DNA from 3 places in the Bowmanella yangjiangensis genome. Region 1 is predicted to be linked to each of the others. Evidence: predicted binding sites of a transcription regulator. Region 1 holds the regulator's gene; each other region holds the start of a gene.

Region 1 (4,271 bases):
GTTCTATTTCAGGCTCGTCAAAGCCAATATCCCCGCCTTCATAAGGCTTATCCTGAGTTTTAAGACCGACAAAATCAAACAGGTTAGGATCGGCTAGATGCGAAGGCGTAACACTTTGCAGCGCGCGAGCCATGTTTTCAATGCGGCCCGGATGTTGTTTGTCCCACTGCTGCAGCATTTGCTTAATGACCTTGCGCTGCAGATTTTCCTGCGAACCACATAAATTACAGGGAATGATGGGGAAGACCATCATATCGGCATAGCGTGTTAGATCCTTTTCTGCACAGTAAGCCAATGGCCTGATCACCATTTGTTTGCCGTCGTCACTTACCAACTTCGGCGGCATAGATTTCAATTTGCCACCATAAAACATATTCAGAAACAGGGTTTCCAGCATGTCATCGCGATGATGGCCGAGCGCAATTTTAGTTGCCCCCAACTCGGTCGCCGTACGATAAAGAATACCGCGACGTAACCTAGAACACAGTGAGCAGGTAGTTTTACCTTCTGGGATCTTCTCTTTCACTATGCTGTAGGTATCTTCATTGACTATCTTGTAGTCAACGCCTTGGCTGTCCAGATACTCAGGCAATACATGCGCAGGAAAGCCTGGCTGCTTCTGATCCAGGTTTACTGCTACCAGATCAAAATGAATGGGCGCCACTTTTTGTAAGTAACGCAAAATATCCAACATTGCATAGCTATCTTTACCGCCAGACAGGCACACCATCACTTTGTCGCCATCTTCAATCATATTGAAATCGTCAATGGCTTTTCCGGCACAGCGCCGCAAGCGTTTTTGGAGTTTGTTGAAGCTGTATTTTTGCTTTGCGCTCAGTTCGTCTAATCGGGTCATAGGCCACCTCTGCAATGAGGGCGGGATTATACCTAGCTTGACCACAAGTTACATATTTTCTGTGTCTGGAGGAGGGAATAGCTTAGCGGTGGGTCTGAATAATCAGGGTAAAAAAAGCCGCCAAACTGGCGGCCCTTACTATCTTCATTTTTGTAACGGACTGATAAAACCGTCAGGTTTAACCGCCAATACATCACAATCGAGCATATCGATAACATGCTCAGCGGTATTGCCTATCAACGCTGCAGATATACCATGACGACCAACAGTGCCAATAACCACTAATTCTGCATCTACGTCAGCAGCAACTGTGGGTATCACATCCTCAGGCAAGCCTTCTTTTACGAAGCAGTGCTGGGGCGCAATACCATGATTGCTGGCGAAGGTCTTCATCGCCTCGGTGTGATGATTGCGCACCGATTCATTAAAACTGCCCGGATCAAACTCTGGTATTTCGATGGCAATATTCACTGGCGTACCGGGGTAGGAATTAACCAGGTTGACCTGGCCATTGAGTGTGCGGGCAAAAGCCAATGCGGTATGGGTCACTTTCTGGTTCAGCGAACTATGCTCTTCATCTGCTGTACCCACATTAACCGCCGCAATAATCTGACCTTGCTCAGGCCAGGCATGTTCTTTCACCAAAAGCACAGGTACGGGTGCTTTGCGCATCAAATGCCAGTCGGTTGGGGTGAATATGACCGATTTAAGACCACCATGCTCATGAGTGCCTTTAACTATCAGGTCATAGCCATGCTCAATGGTCTCATAAATAATGCTTTCGAAAGGTCTGTTGTGCCACACCACCTTGGCATCTAACGCCAGAGCGGCATTATTGACTTGTTTACTGAGTAATTCGGTCAGCCATTCGGTTCTGTCGTCCACCACGGCCTGGCGCATGGTTTCACGCTCGTCAACCGATAACATTGTGGTCATTTCGTACGAGAAATCGTAAATAGACAAAAAGGCCGTAATGCTGGCCCCAGTTTTCTCCGCAATTAGCAGAGCTCGCTTTAGGGCTTTTTGCTGCTCGGTGGTTGGGTCAATCACTACCAACAATTTTTTGTAGTTCATCATTGCCTCTTCGCATTTACTCCGACTAGCTTAAGTCTAGTTTAGCTAACCTTATTACCCTTTGTGCCAGATCAAAGCCAGTCTATCTAACTGTTAACCGACAACTGTGCATTTTCCTGGTGTTCTCTTAACTGCTTAGGGTCAACCAAGGTAATGAATTTTCCATCCACCTGAATTAAGCCTTGTTTCTGGAACTTGGTTAGCAGGCGGCTGATGGTTTCTACGGTTAGCCCCAGATAATTGCCAATTTCAGCGCGGGTCATGCTCAGTCTAAACTGACTACCGGAGAAACCACGATCATGGTATCGCTCCCCCAAATGCGCGAGGAAATGTGCCAACCGCTGATTAGCAGTGCGCTTATTCAGCAACATAAACATATCCTGATCCGCCTGAATTTCGTGGCTCATCAGACGCATCACTTGCTGACGCAAGCGCGGCAGATCCCCTGACAATACTTCCATAGTTTGGAAGGGGATTTCACAGACCATAGAAGTTTCTAACGCTTGGGCAAAACTCTTGTGCACTTGGTGATGAATTGCATCAAAACCGATAATGTCACCAGGCAGGTGAAAGGCTGTTATTTGTTCTTCACCGTCAGGCGCCAAAACAAAGCTTTTAAATGATCCGGAACGCACAGCATACAAGCTATTCAGCTTGTCCCCTGATTGAAACAAACGCTCGTTCTTCTGAAAGGGGCGTTTACGCTGAATAATGTTGTCCAATTTATCCAGTTCGTTGTCGTTCAGGGTAAAGGGCAGACAGAGCTGACTAATACTGCAATTTTGACAACTAATAGTACATTCGCGGTGTTGATTCATAGTAGACACGGCTTAACATGCAAACAGGCTGCTAGCTTAGCATTTTTTGCACTTGGTTAAAGCGAATTCGAATTTACGGCGGGTTAGCCTATAGCTTTGATAATCAATGGCGATAGGAGCAACCAAGCCGCAAATGCCGCGAGAACAATGGAAATTACCAGCCGGCTACGCGGATGATTCAAAAGTGGTCTTATGTGTTGACTGAAGCGCCCAAGTGTTAAAAGAGCAGGTAATGTTCCAAGCCCAAAGGTGAACATGGTCAGGGCGCCGGTTAAAGAGGAGCCACTGGCCATGCTCCAGGTGAGAGTAGAGTATACCAAGCCACAGGGTAGCCAGCCCCAAATCATACCGTAGGGGATAGCAGCGACAGGGTGTTTAAATGGAATAAAGCGCTTAGATAAAGGCGCCAATGGTTTCCATAATCGGGCACCTTGTTTTTCCAACCATGACAAACCACGCCACCAATTCCCAATATACAAAGCCATGGCCAACAAAAAAAGCGCACTGAGAGTTGTCAGTAAATGAATGCCCCCTGCGACTTGATGGGAAAAAAGCATCCCGAGTCCACCAGTGATGGCCCCTGCGCAGGTATAACTAAATAAACGGCCGAAGTGATAGCCAAGTTCGTAGGGAAGCGGGCGTTTTTTAGGCGGAATGGAAAAGCTTAACGCCCCAACAATTCCACCGCACATGGCGACACAATGAACGCTACCAGCCAATCCCAACAATAAGGCTGACAGTAGATTTAGTTCAGTCACGCGACTGATTTGCCTTATTTTTCTGTTCTTTGTCGTCGTCGAACAAAATATTGTGTCCCTGACGTTCCAGATCTTCAAACTGACCGGCTTTTACTGCCCAAAAGAAAATCAGGATAGCCACAGTCACAATCACAATGGCCAGAGGAATTAGGATATACAGAATGCCCATTATGACTCCGCTTTGAGTAGTCGCACCGAATTGGCCACTACGATAATTGAGCTAAGCGACATGCCTATCACGCCCAACCAGGGGGTCAGATAGCCAGATACCGCAAGAGGCAGCACCAATACATTGTATCCTAAGGCCCACCCCATGTTTTGCATAATCTTCTGCTTGGTGCGCTGAGCCATTTTGAACAATTCTGGCAGCAACGTCAGGGTCGGGTTGATCAATATAATATCGGCGGCATTTTTTGCTAAGTCTGTCGCTCCACCAACGGCAACTGATACCTGGGCGGCTGCCAAGACCGGTGTGTCATTGATGCCATCTCCGACCATTAACACTTGGTGCCCCTGTTCTTGCAGGGTTTTCACCGTTTTTAGTTTCTGTTCCGGTCGACACTGACTGTACATCTTGGTTATCTGCAGCTGTGCGGCAATCTTTTCAACATTGTGCTGACTGTCACCACTAATAATACAGCGCTCATATCCTTTCAGGTCACTAAGCATGTTCAGGGCATCACTTCGTACTTGGTCAGTTAGCACGAATCCCGCTAATACTTGCTGCTTGTCAGCCAATAACACATTGCATTCCTGTAAGGCTGT
Region 2 (4,271 bases), 2.0 Mb from region 1:
CGATACAGGTTTACAAAGAGCTTTCCCCGACGCTATCCATACATAGACAAGAACTTATCATGCAGTTGTTCCTGGCTTTCCGGGTGCGAGGGGTCGGGCTCGATGCAATCAACAGGGCAGCAGGCCACGCATTGTGGCTCATCATAATGCCCCACACACTCAGTACACTTATTAGTGTCTATTACATAGATCTCTGCTCCCATGCTTATCGCCTCGTTGGGGCATTCCATAGGGCAGACATCACAGTTGATACATTCTTCAGTAATGTAAAGTGCCATTGGCTTAACTCCCGACCTGATAGAAAGGTTGTCTGGTGGTACTTTGCAGTGGTAGGTTGCGCATCAAGATACCCATGTCAGCTCTGACGTTATCAGGTCCCTTGACCCACACTTTATAGCCCGCGCCCGGCGCTACTTGCATCGGCAACCCAGACTCGGTATGCATTTGGGTCAAGGTAAAATCATAGTTCCCGCCTGGTGTCATTAGCTCGAGACTACACCCCTGCATAAACTTATTTTTGACCTCCACCAGCAAGCTGCCGTCAGCACGTTGCTCCAACACCTCACCAACCAGTTGCTGACTGTCACTGACAGAACTGCCATCTTCGTAGTTCTGATACTCATCATGAGTATGCCGACGTAAAAATCCTTCGGTATAACCTCGGTTGGCAAGCTTCTCTAACTCTTCTAGTAACTGCACGTTAAAAGGCTTGCCCGATACGGCATCATCAATCGCTCGCCGATAAGCCTGAGCGGTGCGGGCACAATAGTAGAACGACTTGGTTCTTCCCTCGATTTTTAGAGAATCAACCCCTATCTCGATGAGCCGCTGTACATGTTGCACGGCTCTGAGATCTTTGGAGTTCATAATGTAAGTGCCGTGCTCATCTTCAAATACCGGCATCAACTCATCCGGACGCAAAGCCTCTTGCAAAAACGCTTGCGGCTTAGCAGTCTCTTCTTCTTGAGCCCCTCCACATTGACTCCCTTGCATACCATGCACCTGATATTGCCATCGGCAAGCGTTAGTACAGGTTCCTTGGTTAGGGTCGCGCTTGTTCATATAACCGGATAGTAAACAGCGGCCTGAATAGGCCATGCACAATGCCCCGTGCACAAAGACTTCGAGTTCAATATCCGGGCAGCGCTGACGGATCTCCTCGATCTCTTCCAACGCCAACTCCCTAGATAATATTACCCGCTTGATACCTTCCTGCTGCCAAAAGCGCACAGTCGCCCAGTTCACGGCGTTAGCTTGTACCGATAGATGGATATCCAGATTGGGAAACGCATCTCTGGCTAACATTATTAAGCCAGGATCTGACATGATCAGGGCATCCGGATTCATCTCCACCACCGGGCGCAAATCCTGTAGAAAGGTTTTAAGCTTACTATTATGTGGAGCTATGTTATTCACGACATAGAGCTTCTTTCCTTGCGCGTGCACTTCATCTATAGCTTCAGCCAACCTGGCATGATTGAACTCGTTATTCCTAACCCTTAGTGAATAGCGAGGCTGGCCGGCATAAACGGCATCGGCTCCATAAGCCAAGGCATAGCGCATATTTTTTAGGCTACCTGCCGGACTTAGCAGTTCCGGTTTGCCCTTGGTGGTGGACATAAAATAACTCCGCGAAGAATATGGGATACTGGCATACTACGCAGAATTTCGATGGCAGGTGTTAATCAGGATCAATAAACTTAGGTTAAACTGTACAGGTTATTCGGTGAGCCGTTACACCGTGAATAAAGGGGCAACCATGGGTTTTGTCTGCCCTTACTGACGGCTGTAAGAACTTTTGCACAAATATTTAGCAGAAAACGGGTTTTTAACTGTGTTTTCCTGTATACTTGCGCGCGATTTTTTTCCCTTAAACTTTGTGAAGGAAACCATGGCAGATTTATCCCTCTACAGAAATATTGGTATTTTCGCCCACGTTGACGCGGGTAAAACTACCACTACAGAACGCATCCTGAAGCTCACTGGTAAGATCCACAGACTGGGTGAAGTGCACGATGGTGAATCCACCATGGACTTCATGGAGCAGGAAGCCGAGCGCGGTATTACTATCCAATCAGCAGCAACAACCTGCTTCTGGAAAGGCCACCGTTTTAACGTTATCGACACTCCCGGACACGTTGACTTTACGGTTGAAGTATACCGTTCACTGAAAGTTCTGGACGGTGGTATAGGTGTATTCTGTGGTTCTGGCGGTGTTGAACCTCAGTCAGAAACCAACTGGCGCTATGCTAACGATTCTGAAGTTGCTCGTCTGATCTTCGTCAACAAGCTTGACCGTATGGGTGCAGACTTCTACCGCGTTGTTAAGCAAATCAAAAACGTACTGGGCGCAAACCCACTGGTTATGACCCTGCCTATCGGCCGTGAAGACGAGTTCGTTGGCGTGGTTGACGTACTAAACAAACAAGCGCTTGTTTGGGACGATAGCGGACTGCCAGAGAATTTCGAAGTTAGAGAAATCCCTGAAGACATGGTTGATCTGGTAAATGAGTACCATGAGCAACTGGTCGAGACTGCCGTTGAGCAAGACGATGATCTGATGATGGCCTACATGGATGGTGAAATCCCATCAATTGAAGACCTGAAGCGTTGTATCCGTAAAGGTACTATCAATCTGTCTTTCTTCCCTACCTTCTGTGGTTCAGCCTTTAAGAATAAAGGTATGCAGCTGGTATTGGACGGCGTTATTGATTACCTGCCAAGCCCAACAGAAGTTCAGCCTCAGGATCTGACCAACGAAGAAACCGGCGAGCCTACTGGTGAAGTGGCTACTGTTTCTGTTGATGAGCCTTTCCGCGCTCTGGCATTTAAGATCATGGATGACCGTTTCGGTGCCCTGACCTTTATCCGTGTTTACTCTGGTAAGCTGAACAAGGGTGATACCATCCTGAACTCTGCTACCGGTAAAACCGAGCGTATCGGCCGTATGGTAGAGATGCACGCTAACGACCGTAACGAGCTGACTGGTTGCCAAGCCGGTGACATTCTGGCGTTCGTAGGTATGAAGAACGTGAAGACTGGTCACACTCTGTGTGATCCTAATCACCCTTGTACTCTGGAACCTATGATCTTCCCTGAGCCGGTAATCTCTATCGCCGTTGCACCAAAAGACAAAGGTGCTTCAGAGAAGCTGGGTAACGCATTGTCTAAGATGATCGCGGAAGACCCAACTTTCATCGTTGAAACCGACGAAGACTCTGGCGAAACCATCCTGAAAGGTATGGGTGAGCTGCACCTAGATATCAAAGTAGACATCCTGAAGCGTACTTTCGGTGTTGAACTGGTTGTAGGTAAACCTCAGGTTGCTTACCGTGAAACTATCACTAAGCCAGTTGAAGATTCATACACCCACAAGAAGCAGTCTGGTGGTTCCGGTCAGTTCGGTAAGATTGATTACCGCATCCGTCCTGGTGAGCCAGGTACAGGCTACAAGTTCAGCTCTACTGTTGTAGGTGGTAACGTTCCTAAGGAATTCTGGCCTGCCATCGATAAAGGCTTCAAGAGCATGCTGGACGAAGGTACCCTGGCTGGTTACCCGGTTCTGGATCTGGAAGTAGAGCTGTTTGACGGTTCATTCCACGCGGTTGACTCATCAGCCATCGCGTTCGAAATTGCCGCTAAGGGCGCCTTCCGTCAGTCTATTCCAAAAGCTGCACCACAGCTGCTGGAGCCGATCATGAAAGTTGACGTGTTCACTCCTGAAGATCACGTAGGTGACGTTATCGGTGACCTGAACCGTCGTCGTGGCATGATCAAAGATCAGGAAGCTGGTGTAACTGGTGTGCGCATCAAGGCAGATGTACCTCTGTCTGAAATGTTTGGCTACATCGGTTCACTGCGTACTATGACTTCTGGTCGTGGTCAGTTCTCTATGGAATTCTCACACTACCTGCCTTGCCCGGCCAACGTGTCTGAGAAAGTCATCGAAGAAGCGAAAGCGCGTAAAGCTGCTGCGAAGAAGTAATAGCTTCAAAGCCTAAAGAAAAGCCGACCTTATGGTCGGCTTTTTTATGTCTGAAATTAATTCCATCACTGCCCCGCATATCCTTGTTTGCATCCGAAAGCAAAGCATCCTTGAGCTTTTTTTAACCAGTCGGGTTAAGTTGTTTGTTCAACAGGGTATGGAAGTACTGCGTGGCCAAACAAAATTGGTATGATAGGCTCAACGATTTATATTGGCGCTTCAGAGGGGACCCATGTCCAAGACAGATGATATGCCCAGCATCCAGCTGGAACCGGAAGATAGAGAC
Region 3 (4,271 bases), on a different contig from region 1:
CTCGACTTTCAGCCCCATCGCTTCAAAAGACTCTCTGGCAACATCTAACTCGATGGGGTCAAAGATAGCGCTGGCTGGTGCAATTAAGCGGATTGTATCGCCTGGTTTTAATGCCTTGGGTCTGACACTGACCCTGGCTTGGGCAGCCTGACCAACCGACGGAATAAGTTGGCTGGCCAACAGGCCAGCGGCGGATGCTTTAAAAAAGCCTCTGCGATCCATGATAACTCCTCATATTTGTACCCAGGTTCCGCTGCATAGCGGATAATTCAGGACTAACTGCAGCCAGGACTTTGACTTACACTCTACCTGTCATTAACCTTTTAAAAATAAATTATTACCACAAAATCACATATAAGTAATAAACAATGAAATCCGTTATCTTGCTAGCGAGTCTTTTTATGTCACTGTCAGCATCAGCCGAAAATTGGCAATCATTTCAGGTTGAAGGCTTGAATAAAGCGCAAATCCGCCAACAGGATATTCAACCTCATCTGCAGCAGATTATCGACAGTCCGGTGTTCAACGTAGAACATATTGGCAGCTCCTACCTTGGCCGGCCTATCCACCGAATTAAAATCGGCAAAGGCAGCACCAAACTGATGCTGTGGTCGCAAATGCATGGTGATGAGTCCACCGCCACCTCCGCGTTATTTGATTTAATGCGGCGCATGGAAAAAGACCAAGGGTGGCGGCAAAGTTGGCAGGACAAACTGACCATTTATATGATCCCTATGCTCAACCCCGATGGTGCTGAGCAGGCTACCCGCACCAACGCCCAAGGCATAGATATTAATAGGGATGCCCGTGCACTGCAGACACCGGAAGGGCGTCTTCTGCTGGCGCAGGCAAAAGAATTAAAACCGGACTTCGGTTTTAATCTGCACGATCAGAATCGTTTTTATAGTGCCGGACACCATAACAACCCGGCCACCATTTCACTGCTGGCACCAGCCTTTAATGACAGGAAAAGTATCAGCCCAGCCAGACATCGCGCTATGCAGATCATTGGCGTTTTGAAGGAGGTGGCCGATGCGCGCATCCCCGAACATCTGGGTCGTTACGACGATACTTATGCACCACGCGCCTTTGGCGACAATCTGGCTGGTATGGGGATCAGTACCATTTTGATTGAATCTGGCGCTCACCGCCAGGACCCCAACCGCCAGGTGGCCAGGGAAATGAATCTAATCATGCTCAGTGCGGCTATAGATAGCATTCAGTCAGGCAGCTATGCCAAGCAGGATTTATCTGCCTATACAGACATTCCGTTTAATCGCCGAGAGGCCTTTCGCGATGTGCTGATGAGTGATTTACTGGTGAAGGAAGGGTCACAACAATACCGCATCGACCTGGCGATTGACTTGAACTTACCTAATGCACGGCAACCCAGAATTAAGGAAGTGGGTGACCTGACGGTTTACTCCGGCTTTTTTGAATTTGATGCCAATGGCTGGCAATTTCAGCCAGCTAAGGGTTATACCCTGAGTGACGCCACCACACTTACGCGTGAGGACTATCTTGCACTTCTCCAGCAGGGATACGGGTATTTTGCATCCGATGCGGATAAGCTGGACAACCAAAGTGGCTTACCCATGGCTTTTAGCAACGTCAGTATGTCAGATACCCGTCCAAGGGCTGGCCATCGGGCAGTATTCTTTCTGGAACATAAGGACGGCAGAAAAATTGCTGTCATTGAGGGCTTATTGATAGACCTTAACAGCGGCAAGGTGCTGAACAGTTACAGCACCTAACCACCTAAGTAAAAAAGGCGGTGTCTTTCAACACCGCCACCCCTGACAGAGGTTGGGAACTTTAGAAGCTGTAACGTGCACCCAGCATGAAGATCATGGGGTCGATGTTAACTTTTGCAGACTGTACATTAGTGCCATTGATGCGTACTTCGGCATCGGTATCAATGTCAGCCCAGGCAACCATGGCGTGTACGCCCCAGTTGTCATTTAAGCGGTAGTTAAAACCCGCTTGTACAGCAAGACCTACCGAATCATCCAAATGCAGGCTAACTTTGTCGCCAGCGGACGCTGCGCCTGTCGCTACCAGCACATCAGTCAGAGCCGGGCTGACCTTCTCAGAGAAGAACAGCGTATAGTTCAGGCCAAGACCAACGAAAGGACGAAACGCTTGTTGCTTGTCCATAAAGTGATACTGGGCCAGCAAAGTTGGTGGCAAATGCTTAGTTTCGCCAACATCCAGACCGTTGACCGCACCTACAGTGCTATCCAGAGTAATGTCATGGGAAAACGGCGTGGCAGCAATCAGCTCCAGGGTCCAGTTGTCATTCAAATCGTAGTCAAAAGTCAGACCCAACTGAGTGTTGCTGTCGACATCCAGTTTGCTGGAATTCTGTGGCAGACCAGCAACCGTCTCAACAACGTTCAGGTAAGTACTGTCCGCATTAGGGTTAACATTGATGGCGCCTACATTTACATGGAAATCGGCCAGCGCAGCTGGGGCGAATAAAGCGGCAACCAAAGCAGAAGTGGTGAACAGAGATTTCATTTATTCTCTCCAAAGTGTTGTGTGTCTGGAGAGGATTGTCTGCTCCTATTGATCTTAAAAAGCTGATTGAGATCAAGTTTTCACTTGCTGATTTAGCAGGGTACAGTGGCAAACAGCACAACCATGATCCAGGTCAACAAAAGGTGCTGGCTGATGCACAATAACTGTTTATAAATTCATCATGGACAGGGAGACGTTGCACGGTGCCGGCAAAAATAGTTCTGAGACTGTCCAGCAGTTCATTGAGCTGCGCTGCGGATAATGCATCCGCCATCGGATGATATGCTTCAGGCTGAATCCCCTGCCCTAGCATGACCTGTTGCCAGGCAACCTCGGTAAATAACTCGTCCTGTTCTCTGAACACCTTGCCAGTCTTGGCAAAAAGGGCCAGCTTTTGGTTCAAACTATCGGGGATCGACATATCCCGGCAACGCTGCCAAAACGGCTCTTCCTGCCGATTCAGTACATAATGCAGAATAATGAAGTCACGAACTTGCTCAAACTCGGTTTGTGACTGACGGTTAAACTCATCAATCTCCTGCTGCACCCAACCTTGTCTGGGAAATAACTTAAGCAACCTGACAATGCCACTTTGCACCAGATGTAAACTGGTCGATTCCAATGGCTCCAGAAAGCCACTGGCCAGCCCCAGTGCCACACAATTTTTATGCCACTGCTGCTTGCGTCTGCCTGTAGTAAAGCGAATCAGGCGGGGCTCAGCCAAAGCCGGGGCATCCAACTGCTCCATCAACAGGGCAGAAGCTTGCTCATCCGTTAAATACTCACTGCAGTACACCAGTCCGTTGCCGGTTCTATGCTGCAGCGGAATGCGCCAGCGCCAACCGGCTCGATGAGCGATAGAGCGGGTATAAGGTTGCAGAGGTGCAGTGCGCTCACTTGGAACCGCCATGGCCCGATCGCAGGGCAGCCAGTGACGCCAGTCATCAAACTCGACCTTAAGCGCTTCACCCAACAACAAGGATCTAAAACCGGAACAGTCAACATACAAATCAGCCTGGATAAACTCACCGCTACGCAGCCGCAGACTCTCTATGCTTCCATTTTGCTTGTTGAGGTTCACTTGCTCAATCAGACCTTCAAGGCGCTTAACCCCCCAGCCTTGGCTGAGCTTACTCAGGTACTTGGCATAAAGGCCGGCATCAAAATGATAGGCATGTACCAGTCCGGGTAACTTAGTATCAGGGACGCTGCTGAGCGGTTGAAACTTGTTAGCCTTTGCCGCCTGATAGTTAAGGGAAAAGTCCCACAGGCTGTCATTGCGACCATGGGCAACAGCGCGCAACCAACTGTGATGAAAAGGCGCTAAACCCATCTCTTTGCCCAAACCACCGAACGCGTGCATATAGCTATGGCCCTGCTCGAGCCAGTTCTCAAACTCAATACCTAGTTTAAAGGTGCCACCGGTTTCCCGTAAGAAGTCCGCTTCACTGATGCCTAACACCCGGTTGAAGTGCTGAATCGGTGGAATGGTTGCCTCGCCCACCCCCACAGTGGCAATGTCATCGGACTCAACCAGTGTAATATCCAGTTGTCGTCCCATCATACGCGACAACATGGCTGCGGCCATCCAACCGGCCGAACCGCCTCCGACTATCACTACGCGCATGTTATGCCACCTTATTGCTGGAATCCGTTAACCACACAATTGTCATTATGCAGACTGAATTTGAATAAAAAAACACCCCTGCAGATGACTCAGACAGAGGTGTTTTGTTTAATCAGCAAGGCTG

The links. The regulator FNR, encoded in region 1, switches genes on or off when oxygen is low (the NO sensors DNR and NnrR bind a similar motif). The targets are predictions, from matches to a motif close to TTGATCTAGATCAA.
Region 2: trhP (prephenate-dependent tRNA uridine(34) hydroxylase TrhP) is a predicted target of FNR. The motif match lies at 1,682-1,695, and genes of this name have one in related genera.
Region 3: KJY73_RS14300 (OmpW/AlkL family protein) is a predicted target of FNR. The motif match lies at 2,583-2,596, and genes of this name have one in related genera.

The regions. Positions count from the first base shown of each region.
Region 1 covers NZ_JAHDJU010000001.1:2,002,671-2,006,941, forward strand. Annotated here, with positions in the region: gene ttcA (tRNA 2-thiocytidine(32) synthetase TtcA) at 1-856, opposite strand, end outside; gene uspE (universal stress protein UspE) at 1,001-1,933, opposite strand; gene fnr (fumarate/nitrate reduction transcriptional regulator Fnr) at 2,017-2,748, opposite strand; gene KJY73_RS08935 (sulfite exporter TauE/SafE family protein) at 2,832-3,506, opposite strand; gene ccoS (cbb3-type cytochrome oxidase assembly protein CcoS) at 3,499-3,675, opposite strand; gene KJY73_RS08945 (heavy metal translocating P-type ATPase) at 3,675-4,271, opposite strand, start outside.
Region 2 covers NZ_JAHDJU010000001.1:28,376-32,646, reverse strand. Annotated here, with positions in the region: gene KJY73_RS00155 (YfhL family 4Fe-4S dicluster ferredoxin) at 33-278, opposite strand; gene trhP (prephenate-dependent tRNA uridine(34) hydroxylase TrhP) at 283-1,620, opposite strand; gene fusA (elongation factor G) at 1,892-3,985, shown strand; gene KJY73_RS00140 (hypothetical protein) at 4,218-4,271, shown strand, end outside.
Region 3 covers NZ_JAHDJU010000002.1:1,136,141-1,140,411, reverse strand. Annotated here, with positions in the region: gene KJY73_RS14310 (S66 peptidase family protein) at 1-222, opposite strand, end outside; gene KJY73_RS14305 (M14 family zinc carboxypeptidase) at 369-1,754, shown strand; gene KJY73_RS14300 (OmpW/AlkL family protein) at 1,816-2,520, opposite strand; gene KJY73_RS14295 (tryptophan halogenase family protein) at 2,654-4,147, opposite strand.